2 regions of the Paenibacillus sp. FSL E2-0201 genome follow, and region 2 is predicted to be linked to the other one. Evidence: predicted binding sites of a transcription regulator. Region 2 holds the regulator's gene; the other holds the start of a gene.

Region 1 (3,414 bases), 660 kb from region 2:
CCAGATTGCAGCTTACATCACGGCGGATGGTATCCTCCTGCCCGTAATCATTAATCTCTGAAGTCTCTTGCAGCTGGAAAATTTCCGTGCAGAGGTTGGACATTTTGATCTGTCCGACATTGTTCAGGGCATGGGCCGCATTGGCATTGCTCTTGTTCATAATATATGGATAGCCAGATTCCAGCTGGATCATGGCGATTTTGGTCAGCATATCCCGCGCGCTCATAGCTTTTCTCTTTTTGACACGAGGATCGGCTAACAGCTTATCGTACATATCATCCAAATCCATGTCATCAAGATGCGTGCCGTAGGCCTTGTACACACTGTAAGGGGCAAATACATGCAGCGGTTCATTGTCCTTCGCCAGTTTATAGAAGCGATTTGGAATAATCAGGCCGATGGACAGGGTTTTGAGCCTTGTTTTTTCGTCGGCGTTGATCTTCTTGCTGTCGAGAAATTCAAGAACATCCCAGCCAAAAATGTTGTAGTAGGCGGCTCCAGAGCCTTTACGTTGACCCATCTGGTCAGCATAGGAGAAGCCGTCTTCCATCAGCTTGAGCACAGGTATAATGCCCTTAGCCGCATCCTCGACACCCTTGATGGTCTCTCCGCGGGAACGGAGCTTGGACAGGTTGACAGCCACGCCACCGCCGATCTTCGATAGCTGCATGCAGGTATTGAGCACATAGTTGATCGAATTAAGCGAGTCGTCCATTTCGATCAGGAAGCAGGAGACAAGCTCACCGCGCCGGCTCTTGCCCGCATTCAAGAAGGTAGGCGTCGCTGGCTGCAGGCGCTGCTCCATCATCGAACGGGCAAGCATGCCGGCAGTAGCGGCGTTACCGCGTCCTAGGTGAAGGGCAACTGCCGCCACACGGTCCGGATAATGCTCCAGATATTGCTTGCGGTCATTGCTTTTTACAGCGTAATCCGTATAGAACTTCGAAGCTGCCATATAGGATGGAAAGCTGAAGTTGTAAGAATGGGTAATTTGGTAGACTTCTTCAATCTCAGTTAAGCTGTACTGTTCGTAAAAATTTTCGTAGAAATCCTGTTCAATCATATAATCAACCTTGGCTTTTGTATTCTCAAAAACCAAGCTCCGCCGTTCTACATCCCGCATAAATTCGGCTACTGCCTCAAGGTCTTTATCCAATTGAAAGAAACCAGTTTCGTCTCTCTTCATCAACATGTTGTTTAGTTCAATATGCCGCAACTCGGCTCACCTCCTGTTTAATTCGTTCTACATCGCCAAATGTGCCCGATAGCTCAAATTTACCGATAACCGGTACGTTGTACCGATCTGCAATCAAGTCTGCGCTATGCGCGAACAGCTCGCCCCAGTTCTTGTTGCCGCTGGCGGCGATGCCTTTCAAATTGGAATAATTGTTCTTCAAAAAAATAGACACCTTCTCTGGAATCTGTCCAAAGCCGGTGGTATATGTAATAAGCACGTAGGGCTCATCAATGGTCATATGCTCTTCAATCTGCACAGCGGGCAGCTTAAGCTTACCAATGAAGCGTTTGACGTTTCCCGTTTTCGAATCGTATGCGACTAGCATGGAGTCTCTCCCCCTGTATATATTAAACCTAATTTAAATACTGTAAAGATTGAATAGATAAGCTATAAATACTGGAAAATCATATGAATACTATATTTAGTGTGCGTTGTTTATTTTAATCACTATATGTTGAAAAGTCAACATGAAAAGTACATCCTTACTAGTGGAAGTTGTCTAGCAATGCTAAGTCGAACAGACCTGTAATAAGAGTAAGATTACCTGTATTCACTGCATGTTCAGGCAAGTGGAATTGAGGTTTACTAGAGGGGGAATAAGACAAACGAAGGAGGAGATTGGTTATGACTCAAGCGATGCAGCGCCAGCAAGCAGTAACTATCCATAAAAATGAGGCATTTGCTTTAACCGCAGAGCAGCTTCTGCCGAAGCTTATTTACCGAAAATGTTCACCGAAGCAGATGGTCCGGGTTGTAAAGAGTGAACTAGCGGTGCATGGTTGGCAAATTGAGACGATTCAAAATGCGGAGACCCTTTCTTCCATTGTATTTGGGAAGGGGGAGGAGGTTATTCTGGATTTCGGAGAACATCTGGTTGGACGGTTGACGATACAGATCATTCCTATAGGCAGCCCTCCGGATGCTCCGCTGCATCTGCAGATCACCCTCGGAGAAATGCCGGTGGAGATGGCTGAACCTTTCTCGGAGTATGACGGCTGGCTTAGCAGCTCATGGCTGCAGGAAGAGCGGGTTCATCTGGATGTGCTTCCTGCATCACTAAATCTGGAGCGTAGATACAGCTTTCGGTATGTAAAGCTTAAAGTTCTTGATACGTCACCAAAATATAAAGTATCCTTTGCCGAAATCAGCTGTACAGCAGAAACCTCAGCTGACCGCTCTTTTCTGGCTCCGCTGGACCACCTGGATGCCGAACTGCAGGCCATTGATGGGGTCAGTGTGAAGACCCTCGAAGAATGTATGCAGGAGGTCTTCGAAGACGGGCCTAAGCGGGACCGCAGACTGTGGCTTGGGGATCTGCGGCTACAGGCGCTGGCCAATTACGAAACATTCTCGGGTAACGATTTGGTTAAGCGATGCCTATACTTGTTTGCAGCTTATCCTGATGAGCGGGGACGGATCACAGCCAACTTGTTCATGAAACCCTATGTGATCCCTGACGATACGTATCTCTATGATTATTCACTCTTTTTTGTATCTACTCTGTGCGATTATTTCTTGGCTACAGATGACCGGAATACGTTGGAAGAGCTGTGGCCGTCTGCTTATCGGCAGATAGAATTAGCCTTAGAGCGATTGGATGAGCGTGGCATTGTGACCGACGATGAGACTTGGTGGGCTTTTATTGACTGGCATCCGGCTCTGAACAAACAGGCTCCGGCGCAGGCCATCTTAATCTATAACTTGAAATGCGCTCTGGAGCTGGCTGTTCTTCTCGGAGATGAACGACAGGATGGTTTGCGGCAGACGATTGAACAGCTTACGCAAGCCACTTTGGAACACTTATGGGACTCTGAATTAAGCTATTTCGTCAGCGGGGACATTAGGCAGGTTTCGTGGGCTTCTCAAATTTGGATGGTGCTTGCTGGAGTTGTTGAAGAAGAGGAGCGTGGGAAGGAAATATTGCTCAGGCTTCAGCAGGATTCGTCTCCCATTCCGATGACCACACCCTATATGGTTCACCATTTCATTGAGGCACTGATCCAGGTAGGTGACAGAGACAACGCCATTTCGGAGATCAAGAAGTATTGGGGGCAGATGATTAAAGACGGGGCTGATACGTTCTGGGAGCTGTATAATCCAAGCGATAAGAGCTTTTCACCCTATGGCAGTCATTTGATTAACAGCTATTGTCATGCCTGGAGCTGCACACCAACGTA
Region 2 (3,414 bases):
ATTAAAAAAAATTGACCTAATTCCCCTTTGAGCACTATAATAAATTAGAATATTTATTCTAATTAACATACTTAAAAATTTGGAATGGGGGATCTTCTAATGATTCATTATACCGATAAAGTCGCGCTTATCACTGGAGCATCTGCTGGGATCGGTAAAGTATTCGCAACTGAATTAGCTGCAAAAGGATGCCATGTCATTTTAGTCGCCCGATCCAAAGAAAAACTCGATTCCCTCGCTTTGGAGCTTGCTTCCAAATACCCTATTCACACTTATTCCATAGCGCAGGATTTATCTAAGCCCGGCTCCGTAGAAGAACTGGCTGATCAGATTCGCACTTTGGGACTCCAAGTAAACATTTTGATCAATAATGCTGGCTTTGGAACCTTTGGACGCTTTGAGGAAATATCGCCAGAACGTGAGCAAGAAGAGATCCGCCTAAATATAGCTTCTTTAGTCGCAATGAATCATCAGTTTCTTCCGGAGATGCAACGCCGCAAAGACGGTATTATTATTAATGTCGCTTCTGTTGCAGCCTTTCAGCCCGCACCCTATATGGCCGTTTATTCAGCAACGAAAGCATTCGTACTCTCTTTCTCCGAGGCGCTCTGGGCAGAAAATCGCGATCGAGGCGTTAGGATTTTGGCGCTTTGCCCTGGTGCGACTGAAACGGAGTTTTTTAAGGTTACTGGATCAGATGCTGCCTCAGGAAGAAAACTCGCCTCTCCAATCGATGTTGTGAAGACCGGCTTTCGGGGAATCGAAAAGAAACGGAGTTACATTATCGCGGGAAAACTAAATTATTGGGCATCCCAGGGAAGCCGACTTCTTCCGCGCAAGCAGGTAGTCACGTTGATGGAACGAATGGTTCGCCCCCATTCTAGTTTATGAAATGTTGGTTTAAAAGCGATGTCCAATTCTCCGTTTAGATGCTTAAGCATCTAAACGGAGAATCATTAAGGATTGAATTATCAGGGCGCAAAGCTCATAACAGGAAGGAAGATTGACGGATATGAGAAACGCTAGCCACTTCCGCCATTTTTGCAAACAGCCCAGCAAGCCAAGACAAATGCCTTAATTATAGCAAAAAAAAGAACGGCATCTCTGCCGTTCTTTCTGTGATGGACTCTCAGGGGCTCGAACCCTGGACAAATAGATTAAGAGTCTACTGCTCTACCAACTGAGCTAAGAGTCCATATGAAGTTTGGTGGAGCCAAGGGGGATCGAACCCCTGACCTCATCGCTGCCAGCGATGCGCTCTCCCAGCTGAGCTATGGCCCCAAACGTAATTTTCAGATGTATGTAATCACACATTTTAGAATCAAGTTCGGTGTATTTAAGTCATTCTGACAAAATCAAGCGCCGTAGGCGACTCCTATATAATATAAAAAATCGCCTTCGCTGTCAACACTTTTTTTAGTCATTAGACTAGCCACAACCCTACAATCTGTCCAGATCCCCAGTACTCTTAGATAACAGACCCTTCAGTTCCTTCATAAACATGTTAATATCCTTGAACTGACGGTATACAGACGCAAAACGAACGTATGCGACTTCATCTACTGGATAGAGCTGTTCCATAACCAATTCACCGATCTGTTGGCTCTCCACTTCAGCTACGGCGATGCCTCGCAGGGATTTCTCTACCTCAGAGACGATCTTCTCTAAACGTTCTACAGAGACAGGCCGTTTCTCACAGGCACGTATTAAGCCCCGAAGTATTTTATCACGGCTGAATTCCTCACGGCTCCCGTCTTTTTTGATCACGATTAACGGTGTTTCCTCGATCATTTCAAAGGTTGTAAACCGTTTGCTGCAACGCTCGCATTCACGCCTGCGGCGGATGGACTTATTCTCATTTGCTGGTCGCGAGTCGAGTACTTTAGTATTTGTGTGATCGCAGTAAGGGCATTTCATAAGCTTCATCACTTCCTATTACATAATGTTTTTTTGTCCCGGTATGTTAAGCATCCGGCTTTTGAAGGGCTATTTCATTTTTTCCAGAAATCACCGTTTATTTGTTGTAATGATTATGGCAAGTCCGGCACATAATACAGTTACCAACAGAGGAGGTGAACAGCAATGAGCCAAAACAACAGCTCCAATAACCTTGTAGCTCCAAATTCCCGCGGTGCTTTGGAACAACTTAAATATGAAGTTGCCCAAGAACTCGGAATCACGCTTTCCCCAGATGGTTACCAAGGCAATAAAACTTCTTATGAAAATGGTTCGATCGGTGGTTACATCACTAAACGTCTTGTAACCCTGGCAGAACAACAATTGGCAGGTCAATACAAATAACCTGTCCACATAAGCTTACTGAAGAAGTATTAAACGATCGCAAGATCGTTTAGTACTTCTTTTTATACATAACACGGTTTTAGAATTCGTTGTAAATATCCGTGTACTGATCATAGTAATAGTTGACGCGCTGTACATAATGGCGGGTTTCACCAAACGGAATGTCCTTAATGGTAGCATCCGTTCCATCCCAAATCCCCTCATCCAGCCATTTTTGAACTTTACCCGGTCCAGCATTATATGCAGCGATAACCGCTGTACGTTTACCTTCGAACTGACGGGATAATGTTGAAAGATACCAGGTACCTAGTTCAATATTTGCTGATGGTTCATGCTTTAGCTCCTCCATAGATACATCAGGGAGCTTGGCCTTTTCAAGGGCCCATTTGGCGGTATCCGGCATAAGCTGCATTAAACCTATAGCACCTTTTTTGGATTCTCGTCCAGTTTTGAAGTTCGTTTCCACTCGGATAATTGAAGCCACTAGGAATGGGTCAATATCGTACGTAACGCTGTGCTTACGGATCTCATCTTTATAATGGATCGGATAAAACCAGGACATCCAGTTCGTACTCAGAAACAATATCGCAGTAAAACCAATGAATAACAGAAGAAGGACTCTTTTTTTACGTAACCATTTCATGATAAGCCCAGCCTGTCCCAAAGAACAGCAACCTGTTGCTCAGTGTGCGCAAGTTCGCCACTGTTGTCAATGATATAGTCCGCTTTGTTACGCTTTGCTTCAATATCCATCTGTGCATTTAAGCGTGCTTCTGCTTGTTCTAAAGAAAGTCCGTTACGTTCCATTAATCGAGCGATTTGCACTTCACGAGGCACGTAGACCACCAGTATTTCATGGAACATGTTCTCGAGTCCTGATTCGAAAAGAAGAGGGATATCCACAATTGTTAACTTCTTTGGATCTTCTTCCCCCATGCTGTTCATACGTTCTTTAATCTCCCGCCGGATTGCGGGATGCGTCAGATTGTTCAGGGCTTGCAGGGCCGCCGGGTCTTGAAATACAATGTCCCCCAGCTTGCCCCTATTCAGTGTGCCATCCGGAGAGAGGATCTCGCTTCCGAATTGTTTCACAGCCGCAGCCAGCACCTCATG

Evidence for each region. The regulator NrdR, encoded in region 2, represses ribonucleotide reductase genes. The targets are predictions, from matches to a motif close to AACACNATATATNGTGTT.
Region 1: nrdI (class Ib ribonucleoside-diphosphate reductase assembly flavoprotein NrdI) is a predicted target of NrdR. The motif match lies at 1,649-1,666, and genes of this name have one in related genera.

What each region holds. Positions count from the first base shown of each region.
Region 1 is NZ_CP150154.1:1,585,137-1,588,550, forward strand. Features, by position in the region: gene nrdE (class 1b ribonucleoside-diphosphate reductase subunit alpha) at 1-1,216, opposite strand, end outside; gene nrdI (class Ib ribonucleoside-diphosphate reductase assembly flavoprotein NrdI) at 1,203-1,562, opposite strand; gene NSU15_RS07145 (sugar hydrolase) at 1,862-3,414, shown strand, end outside.
Region 2 is NZ_CP150154.1:2,248,921-2,252,334, reverse strand. Features, by position in the region: gene NSU15_RS09785 (SDR family oxidoreductase) at 100-891, shown strand; tRNA gene NSU15_RS09780 (tRNA-Lys) at 1,123-1,195, opposite strand; tRNA gene NSU15_RS09775 (tRNA-Ala) at 1,206-1,281, opposite strand; gene nrdR (transcriptional regulator NrdR) at 1,441-1,917, opposite strand; gene NSU15_RS09765 (alpha/beta-type small acid-soluble spore protein) at 2,083-2,301, shown strand; gene NSU15_RS09760 (lytic transglycosylase domain-containing protein) at 2,381-2,944, opposite strand; gene coaE (dephospho-CoA kinase) at 2,941-3,414, opposite strand, start outside.